3 regions of the Klebsiella variicola genome follow, and region 1 is predicted to be linked to each of the others. Evidence: predicted binding sites of a transcription regulator. Region 1 holds the regulator's gene; each other region holds the start of a gene.

The links. Region 1 encodes PurR, which represses purine synthesis genes. Its sites were predicted from a motif close to CANGCAAACGTTTGCNTG; they were not measured.
Region 2: a site for PurR is predicted at 4,608-4,625, ahead of SP68_RS25740 (NCS2 family permease). Genes of this name have one in related genera too.
Region 3: a site for PurR is predicted at 5,789-5,806, ahead of SP68_RS00440 (nucleobase:cation symporter-2 family protein). Genes of this name have one in related genera too.

What each region holds. Positions count from the first base shown of each region.
Region 1 covers NZ_CP010523.2:2,387,965-2,394,964, reverse strand. The annotation lists gene SP68_RS11240 (C40 family peptidase) at 1-287, shown strand, start outside; gene SP68_RS11235 (helix-turn-helix domain-containing protein) at 242-727, opposite strand; gene sodB (superoxide dismutase [Fe]) at 1,210-1,791, shown strand; gene SP68_RS11225 (MFS transporter) at 1,854-3,020, opposite strand; gene cydH (cytochrome bd-I oxidase subunit CydH) at 3,188-3,280, opposite strand; gene purR (HTH-type transcriptional repressor PurR) at 3,573-4,598, shown strand; gene punR (DNA-binding transcriptional activator PunR) at 4,618-5,529, opposite strand; gene punC (purine nucleoside transporter PunC) at 5,642-6,823, shown strand.
Region 2 covers NZ_CP010523.2:5,508,598-5,515,597, reverse strand. The annotation lists gene SP68_RS25760 (MFS transporter) at 1-705, shown strand, start outside; gene yidZ (HTH-type transcriptional regulator YidZ) at 680-1,639, shown strand; gene SP68_RS28020 (4'-phosphopantetheinyl transferase family protein) at 1,949-2,518, shown strand; gene SP68_RS25745 (NADPH-dependent FMN reductase) at 2,555-3,121, shown strand; gene SP68_RS25740 (NCS2 family permease) at 3,167-4,504, opposite strand; gene yieH (6-phosphogluconate phosphatase) at 4,675-5,340, shown strand; gene SP68_RS25730 (glucosamine-6-phosphate deaminase) at 5,420-6,139, opposite strand; gene SP68_RS25725 (alpha/beta hydrolase-fold protein) at 6,190-7,000, opposite strand, start outside.
Region 3 covers NZ_CP010523.2:92,119-99,118, forward strand. The annotation lists gene SP68_RS00425 (family 4 glycosyl hydrolase) at 1-685, opposite strand, end outside; gene SP68_RS00430 (PTS transporter subunit EIIC) at 698-2,257, opposite strand; gene SP68_RS00435 (AsmA family protein) at 2,508-4,205, opposite strand; gene SP68_RS00440 (nucleobase:cation symporter-2 family protein) at 4,346-5,737, opposite strand; gene gltS (sodium/glutamate symporter) at 6,022-7,000, shown strand, end outside.

The DNA of each region.
Region 1 (7,000 bases):
ATAAGGACCTGGTCAAAATTCACATCCCGCGTACGGCTAATGAAATGTACCACCTGCGCGATGCGCGTCCGGTGGATCGTGATGAACTGCAGAGCGGCGATTTGGTCTTCTTCCGCACCCGCGGACGCGGTACTGCCGACCACGTTGGCGTCTACGTCGGCAACGGGAAATTTATTCAATCACCACGCACAGGTCGTGATATACAAATCACCTCCCTGAGCGAGGATTACTGGGTTCGCCATTATGTTGGCGCTCGTCGCGTCATGACGCCGAAAACCATTCGCTGATCCTGGTCTGCCGCTACGGCGGCAGACCGCCTCACCTGCGCGTCTTTCCCTTCTACCGTCAAAGGATACTGCATATTCATCTCCTTGCCCGGCGCTTCCCGACGATAGCGGGTGGGCGACATACCAAAGTGACGGTGAAAGGTCCGGCAGAAAGCGGCCTGTCCGTCGTATTCCAGGCACTGAGAAATACTCTGTATCGACGCTTGCGTCTGCGTTAAATAGATTGTCGCAATGGTCATTTTTCGCCGACTGACGTAGTTCGCCAGCGTGCAGCCGGTCACCATGGCGAACTGCCGCTGGAAATACCAGTGCGAATAACCGGACTTTTTCGCAATCGTGCTGACCGGCAGGGTGTCTAAAATATGGGCTTCGATCCAGTCAACGATCCCCCGCACAACCGGGATCATCTTCGGGCTCACCGCCTCACCTGTTTTTGCCATCGTAGCCATCCTGTGGGAAATTCATGTCGGCGGTCATATTTGTCATACAAATAGCAAAATAGACAATGAATTATTGGCATAGCGGCGATTGCCTGGGCGCATATTTTAATTAAACCATTAATTTTAAAGACATATCACCCTCAACCATGATGCGCGGCTGCGATCGTCAGAGAAAAACAGAAGACGTTAAACCTTCCCTGCGAGAGTCGGAAAAGCGCAGACGGCGTCTCCTTATACATTTTTGCAACATCTGCGAGCGGTTTGACGCCTCGCCCCGTAGAAAACGGTTAAGCCTTCATCAGTTGCGCCTGCGGCAATAGCCTTTATCGTTGTAAGGCTTTTCACTGCTTGCGGCAAATGTTAACATTCTCAATACAATAACAGCCCGTGACGCGACAGCGTCGGGTGGCCAGAACACGATTCAGGCGAAAGCCTCATCTTGTCAATGTGAGCTAAAACAAAAAGTTATAAGGAGAGTAGCAATGTCGTTTGAATTACCTGCATTACCATATGCAAAAGACGCCCTGGCGCCGCACATTTCCGCAGAAACCCTGGAATATCACTACGGTAAACACCACCAGGCGTATGTCACTAACCTCAACAACCTGATCAAAGGCACTGCGTTCGAAGGCAAATCTCTCGAAGAGATCGTCCGCACTTCTGAAGGCGGCGTATTCAACAACGCAGCCCAGGTCTGGAACCACACCTTCTACTGGAACTGCCTGGCGCCGAACGCCGGCGGCGAACCGGAAGGCGAGTTAGCGGCCGCGATTGCCAAATCCTTCGGCAGCTTTGCGGATTTTAAAGCCAAATTTACCGATGCCGCAGCGAAAAACTTCGGCGCGGGCTGGACCTGGCTGGTCAAAAATGCCGACGGCAGCCTGGCTATCGTCTCCACCAGCAACGCCGGTACCCCGCTGACCACCGACGCGAAGCCGCTGCTGACCGTTGACGTCTGGGAACACGCCTACTACATCGACTACCGCAATGCCCGTCCAAGCTACCTGGACCATTTCTGGGCGCTGGTTAACTGGAAGTTTGTTGCGGCCAACCTGGCGGCATAAACGACAAACCGCAGCAGGGTCTCCCCGGCTGCGGTTTTTTTTAGCCCTTCCCTACACTCGCGTTACTGGCGGGCAAAGGCCTCTTCCGGCTGCGCTCGTCCGCTGAACCAGACCAGCAGCAGCGCCAGACCGGCGATAATCGCCCCCATCACCGGCACAAACGCATAGCCCAGTCCGCCAGAGATCACCGCCCCACCGGCGGCGGCGCCCAGCGCGTTGCCGAGGTTGAACGCGCCGATATTCACCGAAGAAGAGAGCCCCGGCGCTTCATGCGCCACGCGCATGACCCGCATCTGCAGCGGCGGAACCACCGCAAAGGTGGCTGCGCCCCAGACAATCATGCTGATGGCCGCTCCGGCCTGGGATTGCGCCAGCAGCGGGATCGCCAGCATGATCGCCATCAGCAGCAGCAGAAAGCCTTTCAGCGTGCCAGAGACCGACCGGTCGGCGAATTTGCCGCCCAGATAGTTGCCCAGCGAAAAACCAACGCCAATCAGCACCAGCATCGCGGTAATAAACAGCGATGAAGCGTGGGTCAGCGTATTGAGCACTGGCGAGATATAGGTATACAGCGTAAACATTGCCCCGGCACCGAGCACGGTAGTCAGCAAGGCGGAGAGTACCTGCGGGCGTAGCAGGACTGAAAGCTCTTTTTTGACATCCGGGCGCTCACCGGCGCTGCCCTTCGGCAGAGAGAACCACAGACTGACCATCGCCAGCAGGCCTAACCCCGCGGTGGCCAGGAAGGACATCCGCCAGCCGATGGTTTCGCCAAGCCAGGTGGCCGCCGGTACACCGCCGATGTTGGCGATGGTGAGCCCCATAAACATCGTGGCTACCGCGCTGGCCTGCTTATGCTTTGGCACGACGCTGGCTGCGACCACTGACCCCAGGCCAAAGAAAGCACCGTGGTTGAGGCTGGTAATAATGCGCGACAGCAGCAAGGTGGTGTAATCCGGCGCAATGGATGACAACAGGTTGCCGACGGTGAAGATCCCCATCAGAAAAATCAGCGCATTGCGCCGCGCGCGATGTGACAACAGCAGGGTCATCAACGGCGCGCCGACCATGACGCCGATGGCATACGCACTGATCAGCATTCCCGCCACTGGGATTGAGACGTCCACACCTTTCGCAATCACCGGCAGCAATCCCATTGGGGAGAACTCGGTGGTACCGATGCCAAAGGCGCCGATCGCCAGCGCAAGTAAAGGAAAGTTGATTTTCATTCAATGACTCCATCAGACCGTCAGAGAGGACGGCGTAACATCAGAAGTCAAAAGCATGACATCAATCACAAAAAAACAAAAGTGAACGAAATGACAAAAGATTTTTGCAGAATTGATAATAATGGCGGGATACGGGGAGGAGGCCGCGCTCCTCCCTCACTGGAACATTAGTGCAGTATGGCGGTCAGGCTGAAAGCAACGATCACGCCGAGGGCAATAACCGTGGTGATCAGCGAAAACTTTAAATTGGTATCCATCATTTTTCCCTCTTGTTATCCCCACACCAAAAGTGAGCTTGCTCATTTTTGCACAAAAAATCGCAAAAATCTTCCGGGATTTAGGGCGATGCACATTTTTGCTCTTCCACTTTGCCCCAAGATCGGACAAAATCCCACGCTAATTTAAAAGCGTATCGGCCATTGACCCCTTCCTGTCGTTCTGTGTCGTTTTCCCGACGTGATGCAATGTTGAAAATTGTATTCAGGGTGTGTGTAGGCAAACGTTTACGTATCGATGATCAGGCGATCAGGTCAAGGCATGGAGTGAGATGTAATGGCAACTATTAAAGATGTAGCGAAGCGCGCAAACGTTTCCACTACAACTGTATCACATGTAATTAACAAAACCCGTTTCGTTGCCGAAGAGACGCGCAATGCGGTGTGGGCGGCGATCAAAGAGCTGCACTACTCGCCGAGCGCCGTGGCCCGCAGCCTGAAAGTCAATCATACAAAATCGATTGGTCTGCTGGCGACCAGTAGCGAAGCCGCCTATTTTGCTGAAATTATTGAGTCTGTTGAAAAGAGCTGCTTCCAGAAGGGCTACACCCTGATCCTCGGCAACGCATGGAACGATCCGGAAAAACAGCGCGCCTATTTGTCGATGATGGCGCAGAAGCGTGTCGACGGTCTGCTGGTGATGTGTTCCGAATATCCGGATTCGGTATTGAGCATGCTGGAAGAGTATCGCCATATCCCGATGGTGGTGATGGACTGGGGCGAAGCAAAAGCCGACTTCACCGATGCGGTGATCGATAACGCCTTCCAGGGCGGCTATATCGCCGGACGCTACCTGATTGAACGTGGCCATCGTGAAATCGGCGTGATCCCGGGTCCGCTGGAGCGCAACACCGGCGCAGGCCGCCTGGCCGGCTTTATGCAGGCAATGAAAGAGGCGCATATCAGCGTGCCGGAAAACTGGATTGTGCAGGGCGACTTCGAGCCGGAGTCCGGCTACCGCGCTATGCAGCAGATCTTAAGCCAGCAGCACCGTCCGACGGCGGTGTTCTGCGGCGGCGATATCATGGCGATGGGCGCTATCTGCGCGGCGGATGAAATGGGGCTGCGGGTGCCGCAGGACATTTCGCTGATCGGTTATGATAATGTGCGTAACGCCCGCTATTTCAGCCCGGCGTTAACCACTATTCATCAGCCGAAAGATTCCCTGGGCGAAGCCGCATTTAACATGCTGTTGGATCGTATCGTTAATAAGCGTGAAGAGTCGCAGTCTATCGAAGTTCATCCTCGTCTGGTCGAACGCCGCTCCGTGGCGGATGGCCCGTTTGTCGATTATCGTCGGTAAGGCATCTGGCGGGCGCGGATCACTCCGGCGCCCGCAGCCATTCCCGATTCAGCGTGTCGCTGTCCCCCAGATAGTCGAGCATCCAGTTCAGCGCCGGTGAGGCATCACTCTGCTGCCAGGTCAGACAGCAGGCGGCATCCGGGAACGGATTCTCCAGCGCCAGCGCGGTCCACACGCCGCGATCTACCCATGGTCGGGCGAAATGGCTCGGCACCATGCCGACGCAGAGGCCCGCCGACAGACAGGTGGCCGACGATTCCCAGTCGGGGACCACCACCCTCTTCTGGTTATCCAGCAGCCAGGTTGTTCGTTTGGGCAGTGAACGTGACGTATCCTCCCGCACCAGCGACGGCCAGTTACGCAGGACATCATCGCTCAGGGGTCCCTCCATCTTCGCCAGCGGGTGATCGCTCGCCACCACGCAGTCCCAGCTCAGCATCCCCATATCGCGAAACGCATAGCGGCCCCCGACCGGAATAGATCGCGTTGCGCCAATCGCCAGTTCTACACGGCCGTCGGCCAGCGCATCCCATACGCCGTTGAACACTTCCTGGAAAACGATGAGCTCGACGTCGGGAAAATGGCGATAGAAATCGACGATCATCTGGCGCATCCGCGCCGGTTTCACAATATCATCCACCGCGATCGACAGCTGCCCGCGCCAGCCGTTGGCGATTTGCTGGCACTGCTGGCGGGTGATCTGCATTTTTTTGATAACAGAGCGCCCTTCCTGTAAGAACCAGACCCCTGCGGGCGTCAGCTCCACATCACGATGGCGGCGCTCAAACAAGGGAACGGCCAGCCACTCTTCAAGCTGACGCACGGTATAGCTGATGGCGGAGGGCACCCGGTGCAGCTCCTGCGCGGCCGCGCTGAAGCTGCCGTTGCGGGCCACGGCATCAACCACTTCCAGAGAGTATTCAGACCACATTTTCTGCCTGCAAAATTTTTGAATGCATGTGACAAATATTAGCGTTTCACAAGCCACAATGCACTCCCTACACTCTGCGGCATCGTACCTGTACTCCAAAAATGAGAACGTTATGTCACAACCTGGGAAAGGATTTTTAGTCTGGCTGGCCGGCCTGAGCGTGCTGGGCTTTCTGGCCACCGATATGTACCTGCCGGCGTTTGCCGCCATGCAGCAGGATCTCAATACCTCCGCTGCCTCCATCAGCGCCAGCCTGAGCCTGTTCCTCGCCGGCTTCGCGCTGGGGCAGCTGTTCTGGGGGCCGCTGTCGGACCGCTATGGGCGCAAACCGGTGCTGTTGAGCGGCCTGGCAATTTTCGCGGCCGGCTGTCTGGGGATGCTGTGGGTGCACAACGCTACCCTGATGCTGGCGCTGCGCTTTTTGCAGGCGATTGGCGTCTGTGCCGCGGCCGTTACCTGGCAGGCGATGGTCACCGATTACTATCCTGCCCAGCGCACGAACCGCATCTTCGCCACCATTATGCCGCTGGTAGGACTGTCGCCAGCGCTGGCCCCGCTGCTGGGTAGCTGGCTACTGGTGCACTTCGAGTGGCAAGCCATCTTCGCCACCCTGTTTGCCATTACTCTGCTGCTGATGCTGCCTGCCCTGCGCCTGAAGGCAGCCGCAAAGTCGGTAGCAGTGACACAGCAGAAGATCACCTTTCTCGCGCTGCTGCGCTCCCGGGAATACAGCGGCAACGTCCTGATCTACGCCGCCTGCTCCGCCAGCTTCTTCGCCTGGCTTACCGGTTCACCTTTTATCCTGCACGAAATGGGCTATGGCCCAACCGCTATCGGCCTGAGCTATATCCCACAGACCATCGCCTTTCTGGTGGGCGGCTATGGTTGTCGCGCACTGCTACAAAAATGGTCAGGACAACAGATGCTGCCGTGGCTGCTGGTGGTCTTCGCCGTCAGCGTTGCCGCCACCTGGCTGGTCGGCCTGCAAACGCATGCCTCGCTGGTGGCGTTAATGATCCCGTTCTGCATGATGGCGGTGGTCAACGGCGGGATCTATCCCATTGTGGTCGCCCAGGCGCTGAAGCCCTTCCCTCAGGCAACGGGCCGCGCGGCGGCGCTGCAGAATACGCTGCAGCTGGGATTGTGCTTCCTGACCAGTTTGCTGGTATCGGCGCTGATCGCCACGCCGCTGCTGACCACCACCAGTGTGATGCTGGTCTCGATTGGCTTAGCCGGAATCGGCTATCGCCTGCAGCAAACGCCGGAGCTGACCCCCCACTCTTCCCACGCGTAACGCCCATCGCCGTTGCCCGGACCAGTCGTTAGCATGCTAAGAAAATTTTATTGAAAGCCAGTACTTAGCGTCCTATACTGGATCCGGGTTCACATAAATAGAAAATAGTTAAATATTAACGGATGCAGGATGCCTCCGTTTCACCATGGAAGGCCTTTCGGCAAGGGTTATCTCCCT
Region 2 (7,000 bases), 2.4 Mb from region 1:
CTGTTCTACACCATGACCGGCATGGGCGTCATGGTCGGTTTGCTGTCGGTCTTTATCCTGCGCGAGACGCGCCCGACGGCACCTCCGCAGACTGCGACACCGCAGCATGGCGGCAGTGAGTCGCTGCTGAACCGCTTTTTTCTCAGCCGCATTCTCATTACCACCCTCAGCGTGACGGCGATCCTGACCTACGTGAACGTCTCTCCGGTTCTGATGATGGAAGAGATGGGGTTCGACCGGGGAACTTACTCAATGGCGATGGCCCTGATGGCGATGATCAGCATGGCGGTCTCCTTCTCGACGCCGTTCGCCCTGTCGCTGTTTACCCCCCGCACCTTAATGCTGACTTCGCAGGTACTGTTCCTGGCGGCAGGCCTGGCGCTGAGCCTCGCCACCCGCCAGACCCTCACCCTGATCGGGTTGGGCATGATTTGCGCCGGCTTCTCCGTTGGATTCGGCGTCGCAATGAGCCAGGCGCTGGGGCCGTTCACGCTGCGCGCGGGCGTCGCCAGTTCGGTCCTCGGCATCGCGCAGGTGTGCGGTTCATCGCTGTGGATTTGGCTCGCCGCCATCATCGGACTCAGCGCAATGAATATGCTGATCGGGATACTCATTGCCTGTAGCATAGTGAGCCTTGTTTTATTACTGGTCGTCACCCCGCCGCGGGTTGCGCAATACGATGAAGAAGCCGCTGTCGAGTCTTGATCTTAATTTACTCCTCTGCCTGCAGCTCCTGACCCAGGAGCTCAGCGTTACCCGTACGGCGAAGCGGATGAACGTTTCGCCGTCAGCGGTGAGCAAGTCGCTGGCCAAACTGCGCGCCTGGTTTGACGACCCGCTGTTTGTGAAAACCCCGCTGGGTCTGGCGCCTACGCCGCTGGTCAGCAGCATGGAGCAGGATCTGGCGGACTGGATGCAGATGGGCAACCAGATCCTCGATAAACCACACCACACCATGCCCAGCGGCCTCAAATTCGAGCTGGCGGCGGAAACGCCGCTGCTGATGATCCTGTTTAATACCCTCTCCCAGCGCATCTATCAGCGCTATCCGCAGGCATTGATTCGTTTGCGCAACTGGGACTACGACTCGCTGGACGCCATCATTCGCGGCGAGGTGGATATCGGCTTCTGCGGGCGTGAAAGCCATCCACAGTCGCGGGAGCTGCTGAGCCTGCTGCCGTGGTATATCGATTTTGAGGTACTGTTCACCGACCTGCCGCAGGTCTGGCTGCGCGCCGATCATCCAGCGCTCAGGGAAGAGTGGGATCTGGCGGCATTCTTACGCTATCCGCATATCACTATCTGCTGGGAACAACGCGATACCTGGGCGCTGGACGATGTGCTGCAGGAGCTGGGGTATAAGCGTAACGTGGCGCTGACCGTGCCAGGGTTTGAACAATCGCTTTTTATGGCCGCTCAACCGCAACACACCATGCTGGCTACCGCGCCGCGCTACTGCCAGCACTATAATCAGCAGCACCAGCTGCCGCTAGTCTCCCGGCCGCTACCGCTGGAGGCGCAGCATCTGGAAAAGCTGCGCGTTCCCTTCACCCTGCTATGGCATAAGCGCAACAGCTACAACCCGAAGCTCGTCTGGCTTAGAGATACGCTGAAAGCACTCTATTCCGGTACGCTGTAAGCCTTGTTTCGTGTCTATCGCCCCTTATTTGCGCAAGAATTTGTAAAATTCAAACAAATTCCCTTTTCAAGGGGGGATTTCGGCATTAAAACCTGTTAATACCAGGCGATAATAGCGCCCGCAATTTTATCCAGACCATTACTCACGGAGCGACGTATGGCAACGCATTTTGCAAGAGGGATACTTAGTACCGGGGAGCCGCTATCGACACGTTTGTCAGCGGCCTGTCATCAATCCGCACGCCTACTCCCTGAATACCGCCAGGCTCGCTTTCGCGCTTCGCGTTCGCTACTCGCCGAACTGCTGTTTATGCTTTACGGTATCAGCGAGCTGCCTGAAATCATCAATGAAGCCAATGGCCGACCGGTTTTTAGCGATCGTCATCTTCCTCGCTTCTCTATCTCTTATACTGGCAATATTGTTGGCGTCGCGCTGACCACCGAGGGGGATTGTGGCCTCGACATGGAACTGCAGCGCACGGTGCGTGGTCACGACGCCGACCGGCACAATTTCAGTAACAATGAAAATCTGTGGATTAACATTCAGCATGACCCGGATGAAGCGCGTAGCCAGCTGGTGGCCCTGCGGCGAAGCGTGTTGAAACTGACCGGCGAAGCATCAACGCAGCTGCTGCCGGGTTCTGGCCGCCTGCGCACCGCCGGTAGCCAGCCGATCGAAGCCGTCTGTGATGCCGAATCGCTGCTGGTGTGGTCGATTGCCGCCAGCCCAAATATCGGCTCGCTGAAGGTCTGGGAATATGATGCTAAGGGGGGCGAATGGCGCAGCCTGCCGGATGCTCAGCAGCGCGCACGCGAACCGTCGGCCCGTCTGATGCGTTTTACCAGCTTACCGATGGAAAAAACCTTATCCCTCAATTGACCGGTTTTGCCGGCATCATGATACAAAGGAGCAATCATGTCAGATACCTTAAAAGTGGTTACGTTACTCGGCAGCCTGCGCAAAGGGTCGTTTAATGGAATGGTCGCGCGCACCCTGCCCGGCATCGCGCCAGCGGGCATGGATATCTCCGCGCTGCCGTCGATCGGTGATATCCCGCTGTACGATGCTGATATGCAGGAGGAAGAGGGGTTCCCACAGCGCGTGCAGGATATTGCGCAACAGATCCGCGAAGCGGATGGCGTGGTGATCGTCACTCCCGAGTATAACTATTCCGTGCCTGGCGGCCTGAAAAACGCTATCGACTGGCTGTCACGCCTGTCCGAGCAGCCGCTGTCCGGCAAACCGGTACTGATTCAGACCAGCTCAATGGGCGCCATCGGCGGTGCGCGCTGCCAGTATCATTTGCGCCAGATTCTGGTCTTCCTTGATGCGATGGTAATGAATAAACCGGAATTTATGGGCGGCGTCATCCAGAACAAAGTGGATCCGCAGTCGGGTGAAGTAGTCGATCAGAGCACCCTCGACCATCTGCGTGGCCAGCTGACCGCCTTTGGCGACTATATTCGGCGGGTTAAAGCATAAAAAAAGCCCGGCAGCGATGCCGGGCTTTTTCATCATGCGTGCGGATTAATGTGCATCGATAAAGACAATTTTCAGCACGAACAGCAGCGAGACGATAATCACGCACGGGCTGAGCTCGCGCAGACGGCCGGTACCGATCTTCATCACGCAGTAAGAGATAAAGCCTAAGGCGATACCTTCGGTGATTGAGAAGCTAAACGGCATCATCACCGCGGTGATAAACGCCGGTACCGCTTCCGTCAGGTCATCCCACTTCACGCGCGCGAGGCTGGAGGTCATCAGCACGCCAACGTAAATCAGCGCGCCAGCCGCCGCATAGGCCGGAACCATTCCCGCCAGCGGTGACAGGAAGATAACCAGCAGGAACAGGATCCCAACGACAACGGCGGTCAGGCCGGTGCGCCCGCCCACGGAAACGCCGGAGGAGGATTCGATATAGGCGGTCACCGAAGAGGTACCAATAAAGGAACCGGCAACGGACGAGACGCTGTCGACAAACAGCGCTTGCTTCATGCGCGGGAATTTACCCTGAGCATCAGCCAGACCCGCTTTATCGGTGACGCCAATCAGCGTCCCGGAGGAGTCAAACAGGTTGACCAGCATAAACGAGAAGATCACGCCGGCCAGGCCCAGGTTCAGGGAGCCAGCCAGATCGACATGACCAATCACCGACGTCACGCTCGGCGGCGCGGAGACGATGCCGGTGTAGTGCACATCGCCCAGCATCCAGCCCAGCAGGGTGGTGACCACAATAGACACCAGGACCGCGGCATGAATGTTACGTGATGCCAGAATCGCGATGATAAAGAAGCCCAGTATGCCCAGCAGCACACTGTGGGAGGTCAGATGACCAATGCTGACCAGCGTTTCCGGATTAGCGACGATAACCCCGGCATTTTTCAGACCCATCATGCCGATAAACAGGCCGATACCGCTGGTGATACCGACGCGCAGGCTCACCGGAATATTGGCGATCATCCAGTAGCGTACACGGAAAATCGTCAGCAGCAGCAGACCGACGGCGCCCCAGAAAATCGCGCCCATGCCTACCTGCCACGGCAGGCCCATCGCCTGCACCACCACAAAGGCGAAGAAGGCGTTCAGCCCCATCGCCGGCGCAAGAGCCACCGGCAGGTTCGCGAACAGGCCCATCAGGATACTGCCGAACGCAGCAATCAGACAGGTAGTCACAAACACGGCGCTGGTATCCATGCCCGCTACGCCAAGAATTTGTGGGTTAACAAAAACGATATACACCATCGTCAGGAACGTGGTGAAACCGGCGATCGCTTCCGTACGCACTGTGGTGCCGTGCTCGCGCAGCTTAAATACGCGCTCCAGCAGACCCTGGCCAGAAGACTGGCTGGTTTGTTGTTGACTCATTATCGGTTTCCGAACGTAAAGGAGGGAAAATTCGAGGCTATCCTATACCAAAACAGGGCACCCGGCGCAGTTGTATGGTAATTTTTTTCATTTATTTTGCTTATACGGCAACGATTGCGTCGCGGCATTGGGCATGACGAAAACGTTAAACTTGTTAATACGGAAAGACTATGACTCAACCAGAAGCAGTATTTTTTGACTGTGACGGCACACTGGTCGACAGTGAGGTGATTTGCTCCCGCGCCTACGTTCACATGTTCCAGGAATTCGGCATTACGCTGGACCTTGCCGAGATTTTTAAGCGCTTCAAAGGGGTGAAGCTGTACGAAATTATCGACACCATCAACGCTGAGCATGGCGTTAACCTGCAAAAAGCGACGCTGGAGCCAATTTACCGTGCGGAGGTCGCTCGCCTGTTTGATAGCGAACTGGAGGTGATTGCCGGAGCCCAGGCGCTGCTGGATGCGGTAAGCGTCCCGATGTGCGTGGTTTCCAATGGCCCGGTCAGTAAAATGCAGCACTCTCTTGGCCGCACCGGCCTGCTGCACCATTTCGCTGACCGCTTGTACAGCGGCTATGATATTCAGCGCTGGAAGCCTGACCCGGCGCTGATGTTTCATGCGGCAGAGGCCATGCAGGTAAAAGCCGAAAACTGTATCCTGGTGGATGACTCCAGCGCCGGTGCTCAGTCGGGGATTGCCGCCGGCATGGAGGTGTTTTATTTCTGCGCCGATCCGCATAACCAGCCGATCGATCATCCCAAAGTGACGACCTTTACCGATCTGGCAGAGCTGCCGGCATTGTGGCAAGCGCGCGGCTGGGATATCACGCGTTAAGGGCCTGGTGAGCGGCACGTTGGCATCGATGTAGCCCCGCTAAGCGTCTGTGCAAGCGGGGAATAGAATCAGCGACTGGTTATGGCTGCAATTCAGTGACTGCCGCTTTATCGGCAATAATCACCAGTGAAGGGTGTAATTTGAGCACCGACGCCGGCACCTGCTCGCTGACCGGGCCTTCAACCACCTGCTTAAGGGCTTGCGCCTTCGCCGCGCCGCTCACGATCAACAGCAGATTTTTTGCCGCCATCACGCTTCTCGGCCCCATGGTGACATAGCTATCGGGCACGACGGAAAAATCCCCGCCCATCTCGCCGTTAGCGACAATACCAATCATTTCCCCATGAATCGGCACTTCGACCGTCTGATCATGAAAGCGGGTGGTATTCGGCAGGTTGCCGCAAAAATGGCCGTCAGCCCCCAGCCCCAGCACCATCAGATCAAGGCCGCCAGCCTCTTCCAGCTGGCGATCGTGCTGAGCGGCGTTGTCCAGCGTCAGCTTGTGAATGTTCTCTTCTTTGATCTGCGCCGGGGTAAAAAACAGCTGGCGCAGATTAGATATCGTGACGCCTTCTCGCGACTGGCCGCGAAAGGGGATCTCATCGAAGTTGTAATAGTGCACCCGATCATAGAATGCTTTGCCTTTCACGGCGGCGGTTAGATGCTCATACATCCGCTTTGGCGTGCTGCCGGCCGTCACGGCGAGATTCACCCGCCGCGGCGCCGTGATATAGCCCAGAACATGATGGCTGGCGACCAGGCTCATCTCTTCATAATCTTCGGTCACAATCATTTTCATCTTGTCGTCCTTCACAAGCACAAAACGGGGGCTGAAGGCCCCCCTAACGGTTATTTAAACAGTTTCTGCACAAACTCGGCGTAGGCCGGGCGCCAGACGTCCATTTCATGGTTCAGGCCAAGATACGAGTGATAGTCGAAGTTGATCTTCTGTTTTTCCAGCTCGCGTTTCAGACCCGCGATATCGTTGCCGGTGACGGAATCTTTTTCCCCGACGACCACGGTAAAGTTGCGCAGCTGCTTATTGATCGCGTCAGGCTGCTTCAGCTGCGCTTCCACGCCGGCATTCGGCACTGTCGTGGTCGTGACGCCGCTAAAGGTGGCGAGCCAGCCAAAGCTATCCAGATGGTTCATTCCGGAAACCAGCGCCTGATAACCGCCCTGTGACAGGCCAGCCAGCGCCCGGCCGTCGGCATCTTTACGCACGTTAAACCGGGTATCGATCAGCGGAATGATATCCTGCATCAACTCGTTATCCGCCGCCTGCGCATTGAGCGGATAGAAGTTTTTGCGCCGCTCCTGCGGCGGAAAGTTTTCCGCTATCGCTTCCGGGGTATCGGTTTCGGTATCCGGGACCACCACCAGCATCGGCTTGATTTTGCCCTCCGCCAGCAGGTTATCCATGATCTGCGGGATACGCCCCTGATCGATGGCCGACAGACCGCTGTCGCCAAAGCCATGATAGAAATAGAGCACCGGCAGCGGATCGCCGGTTCCGCTATAGCCCGGCGGCGTCCAGACATAGAGACGACGTTCGGCGTTCAGTGCCTTCGAGTGATAGGTGAGGGTGCGCAGATCGCCATGCGCGACCGCCCGATCGTCGAGAATACTACCAGGTACCAGAATCAAACTGGTATTCACC
Region 3 (7,000 bases), 2.3 Mb from region 1:
ACTGCATCGCCGTCTTCTGGTACAGTTCCGGGCTGGCGATCAGCCGTTCGGTTACCTCTTCCCCGCGTACGGTGAAGTGGGTAAACCATGAGAAATGGTTCAGCCCATAGCATTCCACGCTGAGGTCGCGTTCTTCACAACCAAGGATCGCCGGCAGTTCACGAATCAGCTCGGAGGGAGCATCGCAGATCCCATAGACCCGGCGCTTAAAACCGGACTTGACGATCGCTTCCGTCACCAGGCCTGACGGGTTGGTAAAGTTAAACAGAATGGCGTCTTCGGCGGCATGTTCTTCGATCAGCCGGCAATAGCGAAGGATCGCCGGGATCGAACGCATGGCCATCGCGAAACCGCCGGCGCCGGTGGTCTCCTGGCCGAGGGTGTTATGCTGTAGCGCAATGCGTTCGTCGCGAATGCGGCTTTCGTCACCGCCAACCCGTAGGGTGGTAATGATATAGTTGGCATCCTGCAGCGCCGTGACCGGGTCGGTAGTGGTACTAAACTGAATATCCGGGCGAATAGTATTAAATACATAGCGGGCAATTTCACCAAATACCGCCAGATTATCAGCAGAGTTATCGAGAAAAACCACTTCTGTTAAACCAATGCGGTGAGCGTTATAGGCCAGAGATTTCGCTAAAAATGCAGAGCGAACGCCGCCCCCGCCTAATACGGTTAATTTCATACAAACTCCTCATTAATTTTCTGCTAACCAGTTATCAACCCGGGAACGTACCTGTCCCACTTTGACGCCATAAATAACCTGAACTTCATTACGATTTCGTACGACGCCGTTGGCGCCGGTATTTTTTAATTGCGCGTCATCAACCCGCGCCATATCGCGCACGGCCACGCGCAGACGAGTAAAACAATTATCGACGGAGAGAATATTCTCCTTGCCCCCGAGGCCGCGGATAATGTCATCGGTGACCGACTGCGGTTGCGCGACTTTCAGGCGGTACTCTGCTTTGCTGTAAAGCTTCACGTTCTCGTCATCTTCCCGGCCCGGCGTTTTCAGATTCAGCTTCACCACCAGGGTGCGGAAAATCACGTAGTAGACGGCGAACTGGCCGATACCAATAAGGACATAGCCCGGCCAGCGCGTTAAGGAGACCGGCAGCGGCAGGTTATAGATCAGAAACTCGATCAGGCCCGATGCTCCCCAGGGACGTACGGTGAAAATGTCGCAAATGGCTTGCGAGGCGGCGGTTAACGTCGCGTGGATCACCCACAGCAGCGGCGAGACAAACAAGAAGGTGAACTCGATCGGTTCGGTGATACCGGTCAGCATCGAGGTGATGATCGCTGGCAGCAGAATCGCCTTCGCCATCACTTTCTTCTCCGGTTTCGCGGTGTGGTAGAACGCCAGCGAGGCGCCTGCCAGGCCAAAGATAGTGGTCATCCCTTGCTGCGAAAAACGTAATGCGTCGTTCATGACCGGCGTCAGGTCGGGGTGGCGCATATAGGCGAGGAAAATGGCCTGGGTCCCGGAGACCACCTGACCGTCCACGTGCAGGGTGCCGCCAATCTGGGTGAGCTGGAAGGGGGACCAGACGAAATGGTGCAGGCCGGTGGGGATAAGGAATTTTTCAAAGAAACCATAGACGAAGACCCCGGCGACCCCGGCATTTTTCATAAAACCGGTGAGGGCGGAGATGCCGTGGGTCATAAAGGGCCAAATCCAGGTAAAGGCGATGGCGTAGAAGATAACCACCGGCGTCATCGCCACCAGCGTCAGCTTGGCGCCGCCGTACATCGACAGCGCGCCAGGCAGCTCAATGGCAGAGACTTTATTGTGCACCCACGCAATCGTGCAGCCGAGAATAATGCCCAGGAAAACGCCCATATCCACCACCACAAAGCCCAGCAGCTGGGTTTGCCCGGTGCCATAATATTCACCGTTAATTTTTTCGGCGAGTCCGTGGGTGTGTTCCAGCCAGGAGTGGTTGGCGCCAAGAAACATAATGAAGCACATCACTGCAACCAGCGCGACTTCGGTTTTTTTATCCTTTGCCAGGCCATAGCTAATGCCGACGCAAAATAATAAGCCGAGGTTGCCAAATAAAGGCCAAAAGGTGTCGCCGAGCATTTGCCCAAGCTGATGTAAGAAACTGGTTTCAGCAATTAATGTCGGATTAGTTAATACTGAACTGAGGGCCAGAATTAAGCCAATGACCGGCAAGAACAATACGGCGCCGATCATGGCCCGGGAGAATTTTTGCATATTCTCCAGAATACGCTGACGTATTTCAGGCATGATTGATCCTTTTATATTTTTGTAGGTACAGGGAGCGGTTTTTTATCGACTTCCAGTAATTTGGTTATAGCAATTCTGATATTTGAAAGGAACCTGTTGCGCTAAATAGGTACAGATAGCCGCGTATTGCACACAGGTTTCAGGACTCGCACCCTAACCCCCTCCCTGAAAGGGAGAGGGAGTGGCCAGAGCGGAGTTTGCCGGAAAGCATGCCCTCTCACCGTGGGGAGAGGGCCAGATAAGGGGGGTTTTACTGCGGCGCGGCGGGGGCGGGGCTGACCTCGCCGTTGCGCATGATTTGCGCCACCTGCTGTTTCTCCATATTCACGGCGCTGAGCTGCCCGTTGACCGTCGGCTTGAGCGGGGCATCGGCCTGCACGCTGCCGCTGGCGGTCAGCTGGAGATTGCCATCCCCGCTTATCGGTAGCAACGGCCAGCCCCAGGCCTGCAGAATATTCAGCGGCACGCCGCGGCCGGTAAAGCTCAGATTGACCTGGCGCTGCGGCAGCTGGGATACCGCGGCAGTGGCCTGCAGAATGCCGCGCTCGGTGAAGGCGCTAAGCTCAGTGATATTGACCGTCGACGCTGTCGCGCTCAGCTTGAGTGACGGGCGGCGCACGTCGATCCGGTTAAAAGTCGCCGCCGCGGCGTTCAGCGTCGCGCTGCCGTTCCATACTCCCCAGTTGCCGTTTTTCACCAGCTGTAGCTCGCCGCCATAGCCATCGAGGGCGGTAATTTGCCACGGGAAGGCAGGATCCACATCGATGATCAGGTTACGGCTGGCGCTGAATTTTTTCAGCGTCAGGCTTTGCAGCCAGGCTGGCATCGGCGCCATCCACAGCTGTTTCCAGTTCGCCGGCAGCGTGTACTCCAGTCCGGCGAAGGCGGTGTCGTCGAGCACCAGCGCGTTACCAGCGCGCAGCCAGTTGCCGGAGGTGCGCACCATGCCGCCCTCCCAGCGCGAGGAGAACTGGCGCAGCGCAATGCCCTGGGGAGAGAATTCAGCATTCAGAATCGGGTCGAAGAAGTGCAGCGAGCCGTAGATAAATTCGCTGGCGTTCATCGACAGCGTGCCGTCCTGGCTCTGCCAGCCGCCGTGGCTGAGCGTCAGGTTGCGCAGGCTCAGGTCGAGGTCGGTTACCGCCCAGTCCGGCCCCTGCAGGCGGGCGTCGGTGATATCCAGGCGGCCAATCTGCAGAGAGGGGACCGTGGTTAACGGCGCGAAAAACTCGGCCAGCGAGGCGGGGCTCTGCAGTCGAATCTCATTGAGCTGGAGGTTATCCACCAGCCAGCTGCCGTCGGCGCTGCGTTTCGCATTGCCGGTTAAGGTGCCGCGGGCGACATCGGCGCCGAGGGTGGAGAGGGTCACTTCACCCTGATCAATCCTGCCCTGAATCAGAACGTTGCTGGCTTCGACGCCATTGAGCGTCATCGAGCCCGCGCTCATCTGGATCTGCGCCGTTTTCCCCAGCACATTGCCCGCTTCCGGCGTCCATGGACTGACGCCGCCGGTGACGCGCTGCGCGCTGAGCGCCCAGCCGGTTTCCGGGCTGTTGAAAGCCATGTTGCGCAACATCAGCCGGTCGGCAGCGAACGGCAGGTCTGCAGAGTGGGGTGACAGATTCAGAGTGCCGTCGTTAAGGACTATCTCATCCGCATGCAGCGGATCGCTAAACTGGCGGGTGCTGAAGCCAATATCGACCGTTTTTGCCACCAGGGTGGCCGGCTTGCCTTCCCGGCCAAAGGTGACGTTTTGCAACTGCACATGAAGAGGGGAGGAGAAATCGTGTTCCATCGCATCGAAGGAGACCTGCCAGCCGGTGCCATTGCTGAGCCAGGCGCTGGCCTGGCGGGCGCCCCAGTGGGTTTGCAGCAGGAACCACGCGCCAACAATGACGAGCAGCAGAGCGACTAGCAGCCAGAGAATCAGCTTTCCAAGAAATTTCATGGTCTTCCATTCTGTGAGATGCACATCACCGTGTTATGCCCGATTTAGGCGCACTTCTCAAGGCGGGCGTGGTTTATTTCCGTGATGAGGCAGGTCGTGGAAAGCGTCCCGGCCAATGGCGCGACCGGGAGCGCGTCAGATCAGGCTTTTTCTGGCGGGAAAATTAAATTCAGAACAATCGCTGTGATACCACCGGCGGCAATTCCCGAAGAGAGCAGGTTTTTCAGCCAGTCTGGGGCGAACTGCAGGATTAACGGCTGCTGCGACACGCCGAGGCCCACTGCCAGCGACAGGGCGATAATCAGGATCGCCCGACGGTTCAGCGGCTCACGGGAGACGATGCGCACGCCGGACGCGGCAATGGTGCCGAACATCACCAGCGTGGCGCCGCCGAGCACCGGCTCAGGGATGTGCTGCACGAAGCCGCTCACCGCCGGGAACAGACCGAGGACGATCAGCATCAGGGCGACCACGAAACCGACGTAGCGGCTGGCAACGCCGGTCAGCTGGATCACGCCGTTGTTCTGGCCGAAGCAGGAGTTCGGGAAAGTGTTGAAGACCGCGGAAACAAAGGAGTTCAGGCCGTTAGCCAGCACGCCGCCTTTCAGGCGCTTCATATACAGCGGACCGGAAACCGGCTGTTCGGAGACGTCCGAGGTGGCGGTGATATCGCCGATGGTTTCCAGAGAGGTGATCATAAACACCAGCATCAGCGGCAGCAGCAGGCTCCAGTCGATGCCGAGACCATAGTAGAGCGGCGTTGGCACGGTGATGAGGCTGCTGTTGGTCGGGGCGGTATTGGCTGGCAGCATATCGAGGAACCATGCCGCCAGATAGCCCGCCGCCATGGCAATCACCAGCGAAGCAATGCGCAAATAGGGATTACGCTGGCGGTTGAGAATAATGATCAGCGCCAGCACGATGCCCGCCAACAGCAGGTTCTTCGGCGCGCCGAAGGTGTGGTCGGCCATCGCCGCGTAGCCGCCGCCGATGGAAGTCAGTCCGACCTGAATCAGCGACAGGCCGATAATCATCACCACCACGCCGGAGACCAGCGGGGTAATGATGCGGCGCGCCAGGTGCAGGACGCGGGAGAGCACCATTTCCGTGCAGCTGGCCAGCATCAGGGTGCCGAACAGGGCGGCCATCATGGTGGGGACGTCGGCGCCGCCGGTTTTCAATGCGGTACCGCCCATGATCAGCGGGGCGACAAAGTTAAAGCTGGTGCCCTGGATGGAGAGCAATCCGGAGCCGACCGGGCCCCAGGCTTTGATCTGAATAATAGAGGCGACACCGGAAGCGAACAGCGACATGCTGATGATATGTTGGGTATCTTGCGCCGGGAGACCGAGAGCCTGGCAGATTAACAGCGCTGGAGTGATCACCGCGACAAACATCGCCAGCAGGTGCTGGAAGGCGGCGAACAGGGTTTGCGGTAGCGGTGGGCGATCTTCGAGGCGGTAGATTAATTCGCTAGCTGATTTATGCGCAACCGGTTGCGCATTTTCTGACTCTGCGGTGTTAACGGACATCACAAGCAATCCCAAGGTGGCAAAGCGGGAATTTTATCGGACTGTAGACCAAAAGCAAACGTTTGCCAGCATTTGGTCATAAAAATTTATGCCGTGAATATGCACAACGAGGTTATTAACATTTTGTATGCTAAATCGCATCATTAAGGATACAAAATATCTTTTTCTGTCATTTTTTCCGCCGTTCTGCGTAAAATCCCCTTCTGACTCCTCATGATGAGAAGCTAAAGACACCAGGAATTACGTCGCGTGTGAATGGATCATGCGCCCATAAGGAGCTTTTTATGTTTCACCTCGATACCTTATCGACGCTCGTTGCCGCAACGCTTGTGCTATTGCTCGGCAGAAAACTCGTGCAAACCGTTCCCTTCCTCAAGAAATACACCATTCCTGAACCTGTTGCCGGCGGTTTGCTGGTAGCGCTGGCGCTGCTGGTGCTGAAGAAAAGCATGGATATCGAAATTGATTTCGATATGAGTCTGAAAGACCCGCTGATGCTGGCGTTCTTCGCCACCATCGGTCTTAACGCCAACCTCGCCAGCCTGCGGGCCGGCGGCAAGGTGCTGGGCACTTTCCTGATCGTGGTGGTTGGCCTGCTGCTGCTGCAGAATGCCCTCGGTATCGGCATGGCGACGCTGCTGGGGCTGGATCCGCTGATGGGCCTGCTGGCCGGGTCGATTACCTTATCCGGCGGCCACGGCACCGGGGCGGCGTGGAGCAAGCTGTTCGTTGAACGCTACGGTTTTGCCAACGCCACCGAAGTGGCGATGGCCTGCGCGACTTTCGGCCTGGTGCTGGGCGGCCTGATCGGCGGTCCGGTGGCTCGCTACCTGGTGAAGCACTCTTCCTCTCCGGACGGCACACCGGACGATCAGGTGGCGCCAACCGCCTTTGAAAAACCGGACGTGGGGCGGGTGATCACCTCGCTGGTGCTGATCGAAAGTATCGCCCTGATCGCTATCTGTCTGACGGTGGGCAAGGTGGTTGCGCAACTGCTGGCGGGCAGCGTCTTCGAGCTGCCGACCTTCGTCTGCGTGCTGTTTATCGGTGTGATCCTTAGCAACAGCCTGGCGCTGGCGGGGTTGTACCGGGTGTTCGATCGCGCGGTATCGGTGCTGGGCAACGTCAGCCTGTCGCTGTTCCTCGCCATGGCGCTGATGAGCCTCAAGCTGTGGGAGCTGGCCTCGCTGGCGCTGCCGATGATTATTATCCTGGCGGTGCAGGCGCTGGCGATGGCGCTGTATGCGGTGTTCGTTACCTACC